3 regions of the Paenibacillus sp. OK076 genome follow, and region 1 is predicted to be linked to each of the others. Evidence: riboswitches for the same ligand, from Rfam matches in the RefSeq annotation. Region 1 holds a riboswitch; each other region holds the start of a gene.

Region 1 (3,265 bases):
CGGTCAGCGGCATGAACACCGTGGTAATGGCGGTGAACACACGCATGATCTCATTCGCCCTATTGGCGATACTGGATTGGTAAGCTTCTCGCAAGTTCCCCATCAAGTCGCGATAAGTCTCAAAGGTTTCAGATATTTTCACAGCATTCTCATAAATGTCACTGAAATACTTCTGCAGTTGATCATCAATAAGACGCAGATCTTTTTTATTGAGTGTGTTAATGACCTCTTTCTGAGGCCCCAGCACTTTCTTCAGCCATAAAATCTCACTGCGCAACCCGATAATCTCATTCAGGTGAGACTTTTTGGTATGCATCAGAATGTCTTCTTCCAGCTTCTCGATGCGGGCTTCAATTCGGTCACCGACGGTAAAATAATTATCAACAATCAAGTCAACCAGCAGGTAGAGCAGCTTATCCGGTGTACTGATTTCCTGTTCCCACAGAATTGGTTTCAATGTCCGCAATTCGCTGACTTTCTGTTTGGTCACACTGATAATAAAGTGTCTGCCAAGGAACAGGTTGACGGCACGTAAGAAAATCTCTTCATCATCGAAACGAATGCTGTTAATAACAATAAAATAATGGCTCTCATAAATTTCAATCTTCGGACGTTGTTCTTCGTCACTCAAACAGTCTTCCACGGCCAGATCATGCATCATGAAAAGGGGTTGAAGTACCGCCAAATCGTCTACGTCCGCATCAATCCAGTAAAATCCTTCCGCTGGTGGAGTCAGCGCCTGCTGAATGTCGTCCACCGGAATAAATACACCGTTGTTTACCAACCGGATTTTCATTATTCATCTACTCCTTCTGCACCCGCCAAATGGGCGGATTTCATCAATATGGGCGCAAAAAGAACAGATCAGCCGGTCGGCAGCGGAGCCTGGAAGTCAGGACTGCGTTCGCTCTATAATCAAACGGAAGTAACGTCCCGCTGCCGGCATGCTGATATCAATTCTCTATGCAGTTTGTCGGAATTCGGCTGCCAGTCAGGCCTCGGGTCGCCATCCATTGAATATGTCACCTCTCACATAAGGGTTTATAACACTTGTCTAGTATACCGCTGGTACAGGGTCCTTTCAAGCGCAAAAATGTGTCGATTTCGCGCCCTGGAGCAGTGTATGACAACGGATGATGAACGGTTCCGATCCTGAGGAACATGCATAGAACTACACCTTGACGTGAGGGGATTAATGTCTTAAAGTAAAGGGTGAACCACACTAGTTTTTACAATTGAATAAAGCGAAATCTTATCAAGAGTAGGTGGAGGGACTGGCCCGATGAAACCCGGCAACCGGCGGTATACCGCACGGTGCTAATTCTTGCAGCGACCAAGTGTCCGAGTGACACTGTTGTAACTGAGAGATGAGAGAGGCGCATATCTATTTACATATGACCTTTCTCGGAATCCGAGGAAGGTCTTTGTTATATGCACCGACTTCTCAGCAGTGATTTTCGCTAAGGAACTTGAGCCTGCCGACAGCAATGTGGTTGCAATTCAGCGCCTGCAGGCAAGCTCATGGCAGCCTATAACTGTACGGATGCGAAGCGTATCGCATCTGCAGTGGCTGCATCTATTTATGCACAAGGAGGAGTTAGAACCACCATGCCAATCAAAATTCCAGACACACTGCCTGCCAAGGAAGTACTTGCAGGAGAGAACATCTTTGTCATGGACGAGACATCCGCTTATAAGCAGGATATCCGTCCGCTGCGTATCGCTATATTAAACCTGATGCCTACAAAGGAAACGACAGAAACACAATTGCTTCGTCTGGTGGGTAACACACCCATTCAGGTAGATATCGTTCTGGTTCATCCGAAGTCTCATACGTCCAAAAACACATCGCAGGAATATTTGGACTTGTTCTACAAAACCTTTGATGAGATCGAACACCGCCGCTTTGACGGCATGATCATTACAGGCGCTCCTGTAGAGCAAATGGACTTTGAAGACGTGAACTACTGGAAAGAAATCCAGGAGATCTTCGAATGGACCAAAACCAATGTGACTTCGACTATGCATATATGTTGGGCTTCCCAAGCGGGTTTATACCATCATTTCGGAGTTCCCAAAGTTCCGCTGGATGAAAAATGTTTCGGTGTATTCTCACATACGATCAACAGATCCAATGTGCAGCTGCTGCGCGGATTTGATGAAGTATTCAACGTTCCGCATTCCCGCCATACGGAAGTGCGCCGTGAAGATATTGAAAAAAATGATAACCTTGAAATATTGGCTGAGTCTGAGGAAGCAGGAATTTTCCTGGTTGCTACCAAAGACGGCAAACAGATTTTTGCAACCGGACATGCCGAGTATGATCCGCTTTCATTGAAATGGGAATATGACCGGGATGCAGCTAAAGGCATGAACATTGCGCTGCCTAAACATTATTTCCCGAATGACGATCCTTCCCGTGTTCCCCCGGCTACTTGGCGGGCACATGCAAACTTATTATTCTCTAATTGGCTCAATTACTATGTGTATCAAGAGACACCTTACGATATTGGTCCGCAAATCTAATCGACATTACAGGAGGATGCTGCAATGGAAGACAACAAGTTGAAAATCGAAAGCCGATTGGCCCAAATTGGGTCTATCAATGAACCGGTAACAGGCGCCATTAATTTTCCGATCTATCAATCCACTGCGTTTCGCCACCCCAAGCTTGGACAAAGCACGGGATTTGATTATATTCGTACGACCAATCCAACCCGTAAAGTGTTGGAAGAAGCAGCGGCAGCGTTGGAATCCGGTGACGCCGGATTTGCCTGTAGCTCCGGCATGGCTGCCTTGCAAACGATTTTCGCCTTATTTGGACAAGGGGATCATCTGATTGTATCGCTGGATCTGTACGGCGGAACGTATCGTTTGCTAGAGCGCATCCTATCTAGATTTGGTGTGACGGCAAGTTACGTCGATACCAATGATCTGGCAGCTCTGGAAAGTATTCGTCAGCCGAATACAAAAGCGGTATTTATTGAGACACCAACCAATCCATTAATGATGATTACGGATGTGGAAGCGGTATGCTCCTGGGCCAAGAGCCACAACTTGCTGACCATTGTGGATAATACACTACTGACTCCTTTCTTCCAGCGTCCAATTGAACTCGGTGCCGATATCATCATCCATAGTGCCACAAAGTATCTGGGTGGTCATAATGATGTACTTGCCGGATTGATTATTACCAAAGGGGAAGAGTTGTCGGCCGAAATGGCATTCCTGCACAATTCCATTGGAGCAGTGTTGTCTCCAAGCG
Region 2 (3,265 bases), on a different contig from region 1:
TGTAGTTCAGGGGATGAATCCAGTGAAGTTCACCATCCGATGATGTACATCATTGGACAGGTGAACTTTGTTTGATGTCAGGCGTGTCAGGGCACCCTATTGTAAGCAGCGGTCATACGTTTACTCTGACTCCGATTTTGTTTAATATGATGAATTATTATTAATTTGATGATCTGCAGAGTGGAAAGAGGAGGCTATATATGCTGCGAACGTTGCTGGGTGAAAAGCCACGTAAGAACGAAGGCATACTAAAGGACGCGATGGAAGCGATGGCGGATACACTTGAGCTATTTCAGCGACAGATGCATGTGGACCATGATCCTACCCATGATTTTCGTAAACTGTATATATGGACCCAGGGATTGATCTCTTCGCTGGATGAACTGGAGCAAAGTTGTTTTGCAGCTTCCCATTTCCGTCAGAAAGTCAAAGCGGGCTCTACGGATGATATGACGTTACCAGAAAAAGCGGAGTATGCCCGTTACGTCTATTTCTATAAGGATGGCTTCATCCGATGTTTTGCCATTCTGGATAAGTTAGGTACAGTGTTGAATGAAATGTTTGAGCTGAACACAACCAATGTTAAAACACATTATTCTTACTTTACCGTATTAAGACAGTTCGGATATGACAAGCAGCATTATGTTCTTGCCAACGAACTCATCCAGATTAAAGATTCCTACCGTGAGCCAATGAGCAAATTACGTAAACTACGAAACATGGAGATTCATTACATGAATTCCGAAATGCAGGATGATCTGTGGCAGCTACACCAAACTTTGCAGGGGAAAGTGAAGCTGGAGGACCTGGATCAGCATCTTTTGGAACTCCGCGAGGGCGTAGACATGGTATGTAAGACGTTAAAAGCAGCGTACGGCTACATCAACAAGAAGTGGCATAAGCAGGGAGTGGCTCAACCGCCAAAGTGATTTGAATTGTAATATTTGCCTTTGACAAATCGGAATACTTGGATTATACTGAGTTCCTGATTGACAGTTAGATGGAATTAACATTTATGACATTAACATTATAACTACTACTGAACTTATAAATTAAATATTTCTTATCGAGAGCGGCGGAGGGACAGGCCCGATGAAGCCCGGCAACCGATTTATAACGGCATGACAGCTGTGTCATACTTTATAGATGTTAGGTGCTAATTCCTACAAAATGGTGCAGGGCACGATTTTGGCAGATGAGAAGGTATAATCTTTCACGTGAAGAGCCCTTTTTGTTTCTGCAAAAGGGGCTCTTTTTTTGTACGATGAAGGGGAGTTTTCCTTTCATTCGGGTAAAGATACATGTAGGCAGTGGGAAGGAGCAGTAATTTTGATTGAATTAAAAGGTTTAACCAAGACGTACGGTAAAGGTTCAAAAAGTACGACGGCCTTATCGGAACTAAATTTGAATATCCGCAAGGGTGAAATATTTGGAGTTATCGGTCATTCCGGTGCAGGCAAGAGTACATTGATCCGTTGTATCAATTTGCTCGAACGCCCCACGGCAGGCGAGGTTTGGGTTGATGGTATCAACCTAACCGATCTCAATAAGTCCGATTTGCAACAACAACGGCGTAAGATCGGCATGATTTTTCAACACTTTAATCTGTTATCCTCAGCTACGGTATATGATAATGTGGCTTTTCCTTTGAAGCTCGTTAATACGCCCAAGGCTGCCATTGATCGGAAAGTGAAGGAAATGCTCGCATTGGTTGGGCTGGAGGACCACAGCAATAAATATCCGGCCCAGCTGTCAGGCGGACAGAAGCAAAGGGTCGGTATTGCGAGAGCACTCGCGAGTGATCCGAACGTGCTGTTGTGTGATGAGGCCACATCGGCACTTGATCCCCAGACAACCGATTCGATTCTGAAGTTATTGCTGGATATCAATGAAAAGTACAACCTCACGATTGTGCTAATCACCCATGAGATGCACGTGATCCAGAATATCTGTGATCAGGTGGCGGTTATCCATCAGGGAGGCATCGTGGAGCAAGGGCCGGTAACGGAAGTATTCCTCAAGCCACAGCATGCCATTACGCGTGACTTTATGATGCGGGACCATGAGGTTGGAATTGCATTGGAAGAGACCGCTCTGGCGAGTGCAGATGTCTCATTACAGACGAACGGAGCTTCTAAGCTTGTGAAAATATCCTTCCTGGGCAATAAAACCTATGAGGCGATTTTGTCCAGAACGGTTCGTAAAACAGGAGTGGATTTCGCCATTTTGCAAGGCACCATTTCAACCATCAAACAAGTTCCCTATGGACAGCTGACCGTTCGGTTCGAGGGACAGTCAGATGAGATTAATCTCACCATTAAAGAGTTAGTGGATCAGGGACTTGATGTGGAGGTGCTTCGTTAAATGGATTTTTCAACGGTACGTTGGGAAGAAATCGGTAAGGCTTCGATTGAAACACTGCAAATCCTGGGAGCATCGGGCTTGTTCACGATCATCATTGGTCTGCCGCTAGGCGTATTGCTGTTTATGACGGCAAGGTCGGCTTCGATCCAGTCCCAAGTGGTGTACACGATATTATCGTTCATTGTAAACATTCTGCGCTCAGTGCCATTTATCATTTTGATTGTTGCACTCATTCCGTTTACGCGTTCACTGGTCGGCACAGCTACAGGAGTGCTGGGTGTCATACCACCGCTCGTCATTGCCGCAGCTCCATACTTTGCCCGATTGGTGGAAACTACACTGCGTGAAGTGGATCGTGGCGTCATTGAAGCGGCACAGGCGATGGGCGCTTCAACCGGACAGATTGTACGGCGCGTACTTCTGCCAGAGGCATTGCCGGGTCTGTTAGCCGGGATCACCATTACAATCGTTACCCTTGTTTCCTACACGGCGATGGCGGGAATGGTTGGTGGTGGAGGTCTGGGAACATTGGCAATCAACTATGGATACTTCCGTTATCAGTATGAAATTATGATTATATCCGTTGTATTTATGGTCATTCTGGTGCAAGTGCTTCAGATGGCTGGCGATCGTTTGGTTAAATGGTTCACCAGGAAATAACACATATATAGCATTTGCCTGATTCGGTATCGACTTGGTGCAAAATGCAAAAAAATTTATTGGAGAAGGGGTTTTACACATGAAAAAATGGTCTTTTGCTCTACTTAGCATTATGCTGATCGCGGTTCTTGCGGCTTGCGGAAACAACAAGGATTCCGACAGCGGCGCTGACAATGCTGGAGGCGCACCGCGCACCGTAGAATTGAAAGTGGGAGCATCACCAACACCACATGCTGAAATT
Region 3 (3,265 bases), on a different contig from region 1:
TTGTTTTTTACCGTTTAAATCATTGCCGGATACATGCTCTGCGGCTTCACCTTGCACTTCTGCCCAGACATCATCTCGCGCCTGCACAGCCAACTCCACCGTCTTGCGAATCAGCTCCAGCGACTGCTGCTCTCCGATGCCTCGCTTGCCGAAGCCTTCCACCGTCGCCTGATAACTGGATGTAATCGCACAGTCGGCTCCAGCGCGAAAATAATCTGCATGGACCTGAAGGATCACGTCCGGATTCTCCAGTAACACACGTGCAGACCAGAGCGGATCATCCAGATCACAGCCATGCTGTTCCAGTTCGGTTGCCAGCGCCCCATCCAGAATCATGACCGGATACTCACGCAGGATCTGTTCTATGGGATTAGTCTGTTGTACTTGCGTCATGTACTTGTCCTCTTTTCTTATTCACACGTTCTGTCAGATAATAAACTGCGTAACACACTGCAATGAATGGAACTCCGCAATACAGCGCTATTCGCTGTGTCGGGTCAAAAGCAATGCCTATACATGAAGCCAGGCACAATATAAATGAAATAATCGGTACCGCCGGGTACAGTGGTGTGCGGTAGACCAGATCTTTGACCGCATGTCCTTCCCGGATATACTGTCTGCGGAACATATACTGTGAAGCACTGATGCTCATCCATACCGCAACAACAGCCAGACCTGAAATGGAAACCAGTGTAATATATACGGTACCTGGCGCAATGATACTGGACAGCAAAGCCAGACCGCCCCCAACCATACTGATCAAGAGCGCATTCAGCGGCACACCACGTTTGGTCAATGTGGCAAACCATGGGGAGATCGTCTTTTTATCAGCCAGAGACCAGAGCATCCGTGAAGATGCATACAACCCCGAATTAGCCGCAGACAGAATCGCCGTCAAAATAACAAAGTTCATAATGTCTGCTGCATAGGGTACTCCCACCCGCTCCATGACCGCCACAAACGGACTTTCGAGCACACTCGCATCCGACATCGGAAGCAGTGCCGAGAGAATGACAATTGTTCCGATGAAAAAGATAATTAAACGCCACAGTGTGGTATGGATCGCTTTTGGAATCGTCTTCTCCGGATTCTCTGTTTCCCCGGCAGCAATCCCAATCAATTCGGTACCCGAGAACGCAAAGTTTACGGCAAGCATCGTCATTAGTATCGCAGTAGCCCCATTGGGGAACCAACCCGATGCTGTAATATTGGATAGAAACGGTGCAGGTTCCGAATCTGCCATTGGAATAATACCAAATACGGCTGCGCCCCCAAGAATAATGAAGACTACAATTGTAAGGACTTTAACTGCGGAAAACCAGAACTCCGATTCCGCAAAAAATTTGACAGTCAGCGCGTTGAACAGGAAGATCATAAGCGCAAACAATGCGCTCCAGATCCAAACATTCACTGAAGGGAACCAGCGCTGCATCAACAGCCCGGCCGCTGTAAATTCGGAACCGAGGGCAACCGTCCAGGTTAGCCAATACAACCAGGCTACTGTGTATCCTGTTGCTGGTCCGATGTATTTTGCCGCATAGCTATGAAACGCCCCTGTCTCTGGCATATGAACAGAAAGTTCACCTAGACAGAGCATGACCAGATAGACGACAATCGCTCCGATCAGATAAGACAGAATGGTACCGATCGGTCCTGCCTGCTGGATAGTATAACCCGAACTTAGAAATAACCCTGTACCGATGACTCCACCGAGTGAGAGCATAACTACATGCCGTGCCTGCATTTTACGCTGAAAATGCCCCGTATCTTTGTTGTTATTCATGCCTGCTCCCCTACTTCTTCATCCAGAAAACAACAAAACAAAAAGACACACTCTTCCTGAAGAGTGCGCCGTTACTGACAAATAAAAACAAACGCTCCTATCTATCAGGCTGTTCACCCGCTGGAATTAGCACAGTATCCTTCAGATCTGTTGCTGAGGTTTCTAAGGGCCAGTCCCTCCACCTCTCTGGATAAGAAAATGATTTTTTATAAATATAGCGATCTATCATGTTTGTGTCAACTATTAAATATCATCATCCACTTTGTAGAGTAAAGAGAATCTTATTCCTTGTGATTAATCCGTCGATGATCCAGAATCTTTAATATTCAGTTTCACATCATAGGTTACGGGAACGTGACTGAATGTTTCATCCCAATCTTTTTTCACTTTTTTCCACACCTTCGGATATTTGATCCTCAGCTCTTCACCAAATCCGGCCACGTCCACCCGATAGGTACGCTGCATTTTATTCATAACCTGCTGTATTTGTTCTTTGATTGTATCCGCAAACTGTATCTCCAATTTACGAATATACTTGTCCGTTGAAGGGATTTCCGGGGAACTCCAATCTTCCATGAGTTGGCCTTCTGATTCAATCTTTACATGAAAAGAGATGTTGTTGCCTTGAACCAGTGGTATGATTTTACTCTTGGTAGACTTGATTTCATAGGTTACCGTATGGCCATTGGGTGGAGCGTATGATTTAACAGCTCCTTGCTGGGCCTTCCCTGTGATCCATGACAATCCTTCGAGTTCAATCTGATTTATAGAGCCGATCCATTTTTTCGTCTCTCCTTTGTAGATCCCTGCCCCTGAGAATTTATGCTCACCCTCGGCTGTAAGGACATTCTGCAACAAAAAGCTTGACCCGGACTGCATTTTCCCGTCAAGCTTCGCAAGAGACACAGGAGGAAGGATCTTGTTGGAACGGTACGAATTCCCTACCACTCCCTTTAAATAAAAGGCCGGAACTTCTCCCGGCTCTATAGAACTAAGAGCTTCGTGAGCTGTTCCATGGCTTACTAAAACCAGACAACTGGGGCGGATATCATTATCACGCAAAATAAAGTCAAGCAGCTGCTCCAAACTATATTTCTTGGACAACTCATGAGAAACAACGATGACCTTTAAATGATGACCAATGAGTGGACGGTCTCTTCTTAGAGCAAACTGACGAAAGATCTGAAACAGGGAATCTCCAGTCAACCTTTCATTCAAAAAAGATTGCCCTTCGGAAGCACCTGTGCCTTTTTGAGTATCCTGTTTGGGGCCGATTCGTGGAACAATCTGTACGGTAGCCGTTAAATTGTTGTTTTTGGGATAATGGCCTCCTTGTTCATTAATACTCTTTTCAAATTTCGATTCCTCAGCCACGTCCAGTCCCACACCCACATAAACGCTTAGATCTTCAATCTCTTTACTGCTCCAACATCCTGAGGTAAACATTAGCAGCAACCCCGATAACCCAATGGTTAATTGTCT

What was found. Region 1 has a riboswitch for S-adenosylmethionine ahead of metA (homoserine O-acetyltransferase MetA). Riboswitches for the same ligand answer to the same signal wherever they lie in the genome.
Region 2: linked by a shared signal. The riboswitch ahead of BMY78_RS27880 (methionine ABC transporter ATP-binding protein) and the one ahead of metA (homoserine O-acetyltransferase MetA) in region 1 are both predicted to bind S-adenosylmethionine.
Region 3: linked by a shared signal. The riboswitch ahead of mmuP (S-methylmethionine permease) and the one ahead of metA (homoserine O-acetyltransferase MetA) in region 1 are both predicted to bind S-adenosylmethionine.

What each region holds. Positions count from the first base shown of each region.
Region 1 is NZ_FOCH01000001.1:1,039,934-1,043,198, forward strand. It holds gene corA (magnesium/cobalt transporter CorA) at 1-796, opposite strand, end outside; SAM riboswitch class I at 1,250-1,374, shown strand; gene metA (homoserine O-acetyltransferase MetA) at 1,609-2,526, shown strand; gene BMY78_RS04860 (aminotransferase class I/II-fold pyridoxal phosphate-dependent enzyme) at 2,551-3,265, shown strand, end outside.
Region 2 is NZ_FOCH01000005.1:257,141-260,405, reverse strand. It holds gene BMY78_RS27885 (Cthe_2314 family HEPN domain-containing protein) at 201-929, shown strand; SAM riboswitch class I at 1,061-1,202, shown strand; gene BMY78_RS27880 (methionine ABC transporter ATP-binding protein) at 1,330-2,364, shown strand; gene BMY78_RS27875 (methionine ABC transporter permease) at 2,365-3,024, shown strand; gene BMY78_RS27870 (MetQ/NlpA family ABC transporter substrate-binding protein) at 3,104-3,265, shown strand, end outside.
Region 3 is NZ_FOCH01000006.1:29,491-32,755, reverse strand. It holds gene mmuM (homocysteine S-methyltransferase) at 1-393, opposite strand, end outside; gene mmuP (S-methylmethionine permease) at 371-1,783, opposite strand; SAM riboswitch class I at 1,878-1,980, opposite strand; gene BMY78_RS28460 (Ger(x)C family spore germination protein) at 2,078-3,265, opposite strand, start outside.